DNA from 4 places in the [Clostridium] scindens ATCC 35704 genome. Region 1 is predicted to be linked to each of the others. Evidence: a T-box and tRNA genes for the amino acid it is inferred to sense, from the RefSeq annotation. Region 1 holds a T-box; the other regions hold tRNA genes.
The links. A T-box is a leader RNA that pairs with one kind of tRNA and senses whether it is charged. The one in region 1 lies ahead of leuS (leucine--tRNA ligase), so its partner is inferred to be a tRNA-Leu.
Positions count from the first base shown of each region.

Region 2: it has a tRNA-Leu gene. The T-box ahead of leuS (leucine--tRNA ligase) is inferred to sense a tRNA for this amino acid. The anticodon was not compared.
Region 3: it has a tRNA-Leu gene. The T-box ahead of leuS (leucine--tRNA ligase) is inferred to sense a tRNA for this amino acid. The anticodon was not compared.
Region 4: it has a tRNA-Leu gene. The T-box ahead of leuS (leucine--tRNA ligase) is inferred to sense a tRNA for this amino acid. The anticodon was not compared.

Region 1 is NZ_CP036170.1:78,554-80,755, forward strand. It holds gene leuS (leucine--tRNA ligase) at 1-844, opposite strand, end outside; T-box leader at 931-1,166, opposite strand; gene HDCHBGLK_RS00355 (hypothetical protein) at 1,340-1,762, shown strand; gene HDCHBGLK_RS00360 (hypothetical protein) at 1,991-2,173, shown strand; gene HDCHBGLK_RS00365 (AEC family transporter) at 2,168-2,202, opposite strand, start outside.
Region 2 is NZ_CP036170.1:2,741,693-2,743,894, forward strand. It holds gene HDCHBGLK_RS14110 (TraX family protein) at 1-328, shown strand, start outside; gene HDCHBGLK_RS14115 (DUF5662 family protein) at 352-888, shown strand; tRNA gene HDCHBGLK_RS14120 (tRNA-Leu) at 954-1,038, shown strand; gene HDCHBGLK_RS14125 (hypothetical protein) at 1,192-1,782, shown strand; gene pap (polyphosphate:AMP phosphotransferase) at 1,892-2,202, shown strand, end outside.
Region 3 is NZ_CP036170.1:600,848-603,049, reverse strand. It holds gene rbr (rubrerythrin) at 1-1,055, shown strand, start outside; tRNA gene HDCHBGLK_RS03135 (tRNA-Leu) at 1,189-1,268, shown strand; gene HDCHBGLK_RS03130 (ABC transporter ATP-binding protein) at 1,593-2,202, shown strand, end outside.
Region 4 is NZ_CP036170.1:596,665-598,866, forward strand. It holds gene HDCHBGLK_RS03100 (DUF4317 domain-containing protein) at 1-772, shown strand, start outside; tRNA gene HDCHBGLK_RS03105 (tRNA-Leu) at 905-987, shown strand; partial or broken gene HDCHBGLK_RS19915 (tRNA (N6-threonylcarbamoyladenosine(37)-N6)-methyltransferase TrmO) at 1,076-1,219, shown strand; gene HDCHBGLK_RS03115 (hypothetical protein) at 1,348-2,202, shown strand, end outside; gene HDCHBGLK_RS03120 (hypothetical protein) at 2,164-2,202, opposite strand, start outside.

The DNA.
Region 1 (2,202 bases):
CCTCTCTTGTCTCATCCGTAGCCAGGCTCTTGGAAAGTTCATGCTCAGGCGCAAGTACCATGAAGGTAGCGCCATAGAGGGTGTCCGGCCTGGTGGTGTAGACCGTGATTTTTTCTTCTCTTCCTTCAATTGGGAAATCTACTTCCGCTCCATAGGACTTTCCAATCCAGTCTGCCTGCATCTTCTTAACCTTCTCCGGCCAGTCCAGCTTGTCTAAGTCGCTGAGCAGACGCTCCGCATACTTGGTGATCCGCAGCATCCACTGGCGCAGATTCTTCTTGGTCACTTCCGTGCCGCAGCGCTCGCACTTGCCATTGACAACTTCCTCGTTCGCAAGGCCGGTCTTGCAGGATGGGCACCAGTTGATCGGAAATTCCTTCTCATAAGCAAGGCCTTCCTTGAACATTTTTACGAAGATCCACTGGGTCCATTTATAGAATTCGGGATCTGTAGTGTTCACTTCCATATCCCAGTCATACAGGGCAGCGATCTCGTTAATCTGGCGCTTGATGTTCTTTACATTCTCTGCTGTGGAGATTGCAGGATGCACGCCCATCTTGATGGCATAGTTCTCAGCTGGAAGTCCGAACGCATCCCATCCCATCGGATGCACGATATAGTATCCCTGCTGCAGCTTATATCTGCTCCATACGTCAGAGATTACATATCCTCTCCAATGTCCTACATGAAGGCCATTTCCCGACGGATATGGGAACATGTCCAGACAGTAGTACTTTTCCCGCTTATTCCCCTTTTCGTCAGCCTTAAGGTTGACTGGATTCTGCTCCCATCTTTCACGCCATTTTTTCTCGATTGCCTTATGATTATAAGGTACGTTTGACATTATTCTTTCCTCCTGCTCTTTTGATATATTAAGGCCCATCGGCCTTGTCAGCATAACTGCTTTCTTAGAAAAAGCCTTCTCATCTCGCAAGAGACGAAAAGGCCTGAACTTCCGTGGTACCACTCTTTTTCACCCGTACTGATAAAATACAGATGCACTCATTATCTTCTGTAACGGGAAGGCCCGCTTCTGCCTATGCGATCATACAGGGTTCAGCAGAAGAACTCCAAGGCGAGTTGGGAGATTACGCTTGCTGCCTTGCACCATCCGGCAGTTCTCTGTAAAACGGTAGGCTCTTACTACTCCTCTTCTTCGTTTCTACAATATTCTTACTTATTATATGAAGAATGTTAAAATAAGTCAAGTCCTGATTTTAGGGTTCCTGAAAAACTTATTTTTTGTAGTTGTTCACGCCTTGGCTTTAGTGTATAATAAACATAAGTAAATGGTACTGAAAACTTCAGTATAATATGATACATAAAGGAGAGGTTTGCCATGGTAAATTTATTAACAGGCCCAAAAGGCACCGGAAAGACACAACAAATGATTGAGCAGGCTAATCAGCAGGCGAAAAGCTGTAACGGAAACGTAGTTTTTATCAAAAAGACACATCGCGACACCGCAAGTGTTGCATTTGATATCCGTACGATCTGTATGGATGATTTTCCAGCAATTGAAAATATTGACGAGTATATCGGCTTTTTATATGGCATGTACAGTTCCAACCATGATATTGAATGTGTATTCATCGATGGAATACTGAAGCATGCCGATATTTCTTTAAGCAACATGCCAGAATTCATTGAGCGCCTTAAGAAGATTTCAAAAGAATGCGACATTGAATTCTATGTAAGCATCAGCGCCAACAAAGAAGATTTATCTGGTATTGACCAGACAGGCTGCCAGTATCTAAACTAGAACAACCGGAAAATACACGAAGCGAATGGAATTGCAGGGCGGTCCAGTGATGGGCTGCCCTTTTACGGTATGAGAAAATGAGTGGAATCAAAGAACAAAAAAGAAACAGGCTTCGGCTGATGCTGTGCGCTCTTTTTTCTGTATGAGAAGTATAAAGACAAATATATCGCCTACAGTCTTGGAAAGTTCTGCTTTGGAGGCAATTCCAACCCGGAAGATAAGGATACGATGATCTTCCAGCAGACATCTACGTTTAAAAAGGGAGTGGTTCAAAAGAACGATGACATCCATATGATTCCCTGTTCCCTGTCCTCTGCCAGCGGATATAATGACTATTGTCCGACTCCGCTGGAAGGCGACTCCAAACAGAGAGTCCTTGATAAGATCGAAGAATACAACAAAGACTTATAGATGGCGGTATAAAAACTCATAGAACATAA
Region 2 (2,202 bases), 990 kb from region 1:
GGAGAAGGGCGGGGAATGGCCTCAGAAGGCAGTTGAGGTCTTGCTGGTTATGTGGATGGCAGTGTTTTTTCATACAGATTATGGCTACAGGGGAATCCTGCTGATATTTATATTCTACCAGCTGCGGCGCTTCCGGTGGGCAAAGCTTGGATGCGGAGCGGCCTGGAATCTGATCTGGAATCGGAGCATACAGGGATATGGCGCATTTGCCATGATTCCGATCGCATTATATAATGGAAGCCGGGGCAAGAAGATGAAGTATTTCTTCTATATCTTTTATCCGGCCCATCTTTTGATTTTGTTTGTTATTAGCAGATATATAGGATAACAGGGAAAGAAAAAGGAGTAAGTATGAAAGTTTGGCAGCATTTGCGCACGATTAATCATCATAAATCACTGGTCATGAAGCATTGTTTTAAAGTTGGGCTTTATAAACAGGGACTGCTTCATGACATGTCGAAGTATTCGCCCACAGAATTTCTGGTGGGATGCAGGTATTATCAAGGGACCAGGAGCCCGAATAACGCCGAGAGGGAGGCGACAGGCTATTCCAAAGCCTGGCTGCATCACAAGGGAAGGAATAAGCATCATTATGAGTACTGGATTGATTACAGCGTCGATCCGGGAGAAGGCATTGTGGGTCAGAAGATGCCCATAAAATATGTAATCGAGATGTTCATGGACCGGGTGGCGGCATCTAAGACTTATCAGGGCAGTAATTATACCGACAGGCAGCCGCTGGAGTATTATGAAAAAGGAGCAGCCAAGCTTGGCAAGATGATACACCCGGAGACAGCAGCATTGCTTCACTTTTTATTGAAGATGCTGGCGGAGGAAGGAGAGGAAAAAACCTTCCGATATATCCGGAGAAAAATTTTAAAAAAATGAAATTATTTATTGACATTTTAGGCCCTATATAGTAATATATTCTTCGGACGGTTCAAGCGTCACTTGCGGAAGTGTCGGAACTGGCAGACGAGCAAGACTAAGGATCTTGTGAGCAATGCGCTCGTGTGGGTTCAAGTCCCATCTTCCGCAGTTAACACCCCTAATTTACTGGATTTCCGGTAGATTAGGGGATTTTTGTATTATCTTTTTTGTATTTCTCTGGCTGCAGCCGGCTATTCTTTTAAAGTTCCTTTTCGCCATAATCCGCATATATTGTAATAAAACGATTGGTGGTAACATGTTATGAATAATGATCCTCGTGGCACTATGATCCAGCAGGGAAACACGATGCGGATAAATAATGGCTTTGTGGAAGACGTATCCTGTTTTAATAATGCGAGAGGGCAAATCCTTGTCTCTTATGCCGTGCAGGAAAGAAACAATATAACTTCCATCCAGGATATCCAGCTGAATATTGGCAGAGGCACTGTGATCCTGAATTCTTTCGGACAGCGTATGTGCCTATGCTGCATCCAGGCAGGATCCTGGGTAAATGCCACATTTTCCGCACGTATGACAAGAAGCATTCCGCCCCAGGCGAATGCGTTCCTGGTTACCGTTCTAAGAAGCCCCAGGCCTTCATCCTCGGTTACGATAGGCAGGATTATAATGATTGATTTTGACAATAACTTTCTGATTACGGAAGATCCAGACAACAGCGACAATCAGATGAAGTTTATAATTACAAATACGACTTCATTTACCAGCCGTTTTGGGGCTCCGATCAGATTCAGCTTGCTCTGGCCAGGCCAGATGGTTCGCATAACCCATGCAAACTTCCAGACACCAAGTATTCTGCCTCAGACTACGGCGTTTAATGTCCAGTTAATATAAGATAAAGACGAATAATTCTGTATTTAATTAAAAATACTTAATTTATTGCGTATATGGTGTATAATGGGCATAAGAATCAGAAAACCTAAAGAGCAGGGAGGGAATGCCTATGCTGGAGAAACTGGATTTAACGAAGACGCTTAGCAAGTCGGAGTATAAAGAGAAGATAATGGAATTGGAGCCGAAGATCGGGAAACTCCAAAGGGAATGCAAGGATCTGGGGATTCCGGTCATGATAGCATTTGAGGGATATGACGCAGCCGGCAAGGGCGTTCAGATCGGAGAATTGATAAAAGCTCTGGATCCAAGAGGATTCGAAGTACATGCAGTAAAAAAGGAGACGGAGGAAGAGCAGATGCATCCTTTCCTCTGGAGATTCTGGACCAAGATGCCGTCAAAGGGACGGATTGCCATATATGA
Region 3 (2,202 bases), 520 kb from region 1:
TAGAGCAGATGAAAAAGGAAGACAAATCCTATGATTTCATAGAGGTTATGACCTGCAAGGGCGGATGCATCGGAGGGGGCGGACAGCCAAAGACGCAGGTGCCGATGACGGATGAAGTGCGTAAGGCAAGGATAGAGTCGCTCTATGCAAAGGATGCCAAGATGACGCTGCGCTATAGCCATGAGAATCCGGATATTAAGAGAGTATACAGCGAATTCTACGGAAAGCCATTGAGCCAGGCAGCAGAAGAGATGCTGCATACGTCCTATTATTCCAGGGCAGAAGACTTAGGACCGGAAGGAATGGTTTTAAAAGAATTTACAAAACCTGCCTGGGAGCAGGATAAAGAAAATAACGAAGCAAATCAAGAGAAAGAAGAAAAGGAGAACAAGACAATGACAAAATTCAGATGTACCGTATGCGGCTATATTCATGAAGGGGAGAACCCGCCGGCAGCCTGCCCGGTATGCAAGGTAGGACCGGAAAAATTCGAAAAACTGGAGGAGGCAGCAAAGGCTTCCGGAAGATACGCAGGAACAAAGACAGAGAAAAACTTAATGGAAGCATTTGCAGGAGAGTCCCAGGCAAGAAATAAATATTCCTTCTTTGCTGAGATCGCAAAACAGGAGGGCATGGAACAGACTGCTGCTATCTTTATGGAGACGGCAGAACAGGAAAGACAGCATGCCAAGATGTGGTTTGCGGAATGGCACGGGCTTGGAGACACAGCTGATAATCTTCAATCAGCCGCAGATGGGGAAAACGAAGAGTGGACCCAGATGTACGCCCGCATGGCCAAAGAAGCCAGAGAAGAGGGATTTGAAGACCTTGCAGTGAAATTTGAGAATGTGGCAAAAGTAGAAGCAGCCCACGAAAAGCGTTACTTAAAGATTCTGGATACTCTTAAGAATGAACTGACCTTCAAGGGAAATGCGCCTCTTGGCTGGAAATGTCGCCAGTGCGGATACATTCACGAAGGAGAGGAAGCGCCGGAAGTATGCCCGACATGCGGATATCCCAAAGCGTATTTCGAACGGAAAGTGGAGAACTACTAAAATATAGAGTGGAAGAGTAAGATAGAAAAATGCGGATGGTCCTATATCATCCGCATTTTATATTGAAAAGAAATATAATACGAAAAAAATTGACAAAACTGTCATAATATATTAAAATACAATCTGTTGACATGCGGATGTGGCGGAACTGGCAGACGCGCTAGACTTAGGATCTAGTACTTCGGTGTGCAGGTTCGATTCCTGTCATCCGCATCATGGACCGTAATCTTTCGTAAAATGGAGGGTTACGGTTTTTTTGTATACAATTATAAAGAACTATTATAGTAGTCTTACACTATAGATGATGCCGTAAATAAAATTTTTACTAAACTTGATGAGGCAATAGATGATTTTGAAAATGGCAGAGTATTATCAGAAGAAGTAGTATGGAAACAAATAAAGCGAAGGGCGATAACCGGGGCAGGGGCATGAAAATGTCCTGCCCCAGATTGTTGCGTCAAATGTGAAAAAAGATTATAATGTACCATATATGTTAATAATAGATAATTACAATTAGAAAAAAGGAGCGTATCTGACATGCTTGAAGTGAAGAATCTGACATTCAAGGTGAATGAAAATGGAATAGAAAGAAGTATCGTTAAAGACATCAGCTTCCAAGTTGGCGAGGGCGAGATGCTTGTTATTACCGGACCCAATGGCGGAGGCAAGTCTTCTCTTGCAAAGGTACTGATGGGGATTGAAGAAGCAGATGATGGCCAGATCTTGCTGGATGGGGAAGATATTACTTCTTACGACATCAACCACAGGGCCAATGCCGGGATCGGATTTGCATTCCAGCAGCCGCCAAGATTCAAGGGAATGACGGTAGACAGGCTGCTTTCTCTTGCAGCCGGCCGGGAACTGTCCGAGCCTGAATGCTGCAAAATGCTCAGCGGGGTAGGGCTGTGCGCAAAAGAGTATATTAAGAGGGAAGTTGACGCAACCTTGTCCGGAGGCGAGATGAAGCGCCTTGAGATTGCTACCGTCCTGGCAAAGCCACACAAATTATGTATATTTGATGAGCCGGAGGCGGGAATCGACCTTTGGAGTTTCACCATGCTGATCCAGCAGTTTGAGAAGATTCATAATAAGAAGGAACAGAGCCTGATCCTCATTTCCCATCAGGAGCGGATTATTCAGATGGCTG
Region 4 (2,202 bases), 520 kb from region 1:
CGAAAACTATTACATAATACTGATTCACGCTGTATACGACGTGCCGGGCAAATCCTCCGACGGACTGGAGATGTTCGATGCCTCCGATACAGTCTATGATCACATCATGTGCAGCATCTGCCCGGTAAACCTTACCAAGGCGGGTCTGACCTATAACGCGGAGACGAACAATATCGAGGACCGGATCCGCGACTGGATCGTTGAGGCCCCTGCAAAAGGATTTCTCTTCCCGGCTTTCAACGACCGGGCAAGCGATATACATAACATCCTGTATTATACCAAGAAGCCGGAAGAGATACAGCCCGATCTGATCGCCAACGTACTGGGAAGCACCATCCCTTTGACAGCCAATGACCAGAAGGCCACCTTCCAGGCCATCGTAAGCGACACCCTGGGCGAGGACTGCGGCTACGAGGTGGTGCGCAACATCCATGACAATATCTTCGAGATGCTGGAAGAATCCAAAGAAGCGCCGGAACCATTGGAACTCTCCAAGCCGGATGTAAAGCGGCTGCTTGAAAAAAGCGGCGTGCCTCAGGAAAAGATGGAATCCTTTGACCAGGAATTTGAAGAAGTGGTCGGCGAAAAGAAAACCTTCCTGGCCTCCAATATTGCCAACGCCAAGACCTTCCAGATCGAGACGCCGGATGTCATCGTCAAGGTCAACCCCGAACGCTCTGATCTGGTTGAGACCCGTGAGATCGACGGACGCCGCTGCCTGGTAATCGCGATCGACGATCACCTGGAAGTAAATGGAATTGAAGTCCGATAGACATGCCTATGGCCAGTAAGTCCATACTGCCATCGCCGGAAACTCGTAAAAAGCAATAAAATAAAATTTTTTGTAAAAAAGCGAAAAAGTATTTGCAAAATATATTATTCTGTGCTAGAATATTTTTTGCGAGCGGAGATGGCGGAATGGCAGACGCGCTAGATTCAGGTTCTAGTGGTGGCAACACTGTGAGGGTTCAAGTCCCTTTCTCCGCATCATTTATAAGTAGGAAGAAACCAACTGTTTACAAGGTTTCTTCTTATTTTTTTATAGAAACTTTCACCTCTTTTTGTTATCGTATAAGGCAGCCCGCTCCTTGATCTTAAGCCATACACGCCTAGCCTTGACAGGGTGGAAACACCGGAAGTCCCCGGCTGGTGCGGCCATTGGCCAAAGAGTCTGGAAAAACCCGCGGAATTTTCCTGGGAGAATGAATTTAATTTCTAGGGCAGCATTTGATTCTAAAGCATTTAATTCTAAAGAAAACCTTATGTCTTCCTGAACATTCTGTGATATCCCTTGAGTCTTTCTGATAAACATAATAAAATAGAAAGCGTTTCACAAGGAGGGATAACATGAGTATAAATAAAAAAGACTTTTTCGATGATGATTTCGAGGTCATTTATGAAGGCGATCTCCCTGATCTGCCCGAAGAGAGCCATGATGATTATGAGGACGTGCTTCAGAAGCTGGCCGATCTGGATAAAGAATATGAAACCTCTTATCATAGCCGGAAGCCCCAAGGAAATAATCGCAATGATCGTTTTAGCGATCACAACAATGATTATGATGATGACTATGATTATGACGACTATGATTATGATGACGACTATGATTATGATGACGACTATGACGATGATGGTTCCAGACGGAGGTCGAAGAAAGGCCAGAGCGCCGAAAGCAAAAAGAAGAAAAAGAAAAGGAGAAAGATGCCAAACCTCCTTTCTCCGGTGTCCAAAACTGCCAAAGCCGGAGGCAAGGCGGCCTTTAAGATCGCCAATCTAATTCTGCGTGCCGCGACCTTGATACTCATTGCCATTATTTTCTGCCTACTGGCTGTCAACTTCTGGAAGAACTACGGCGCGTTTGGAAGCATTGCCACCGCCGTGGCACAGAAGAATTATGCTCTGGCCGCTTATGCAGTTGTGGCCGTTTTCCTGCTGCTCTTCGAACTGATCACCTTCTTCCGGGTATTGTCCGGAAGCAAGAAAAGCGGCCGCAAGGGCCGCTACGTGGACACAGGCAGAGGCCTGTTCTCATTCCTGTTCATTTATGCCGGTTCCTTGCTGTCTGCCTTATTCTACGGACTGATCCCGGCCTCGCCGCAGCCTCTTGCCGGCGTTTCGGGCGCGCTGCTGGTATATGGTTCGCTTCGTTCTACCCTATTTGCCTTATGCGCCGCCGGGGTCATCAGCTGCCTTATCCGCAAG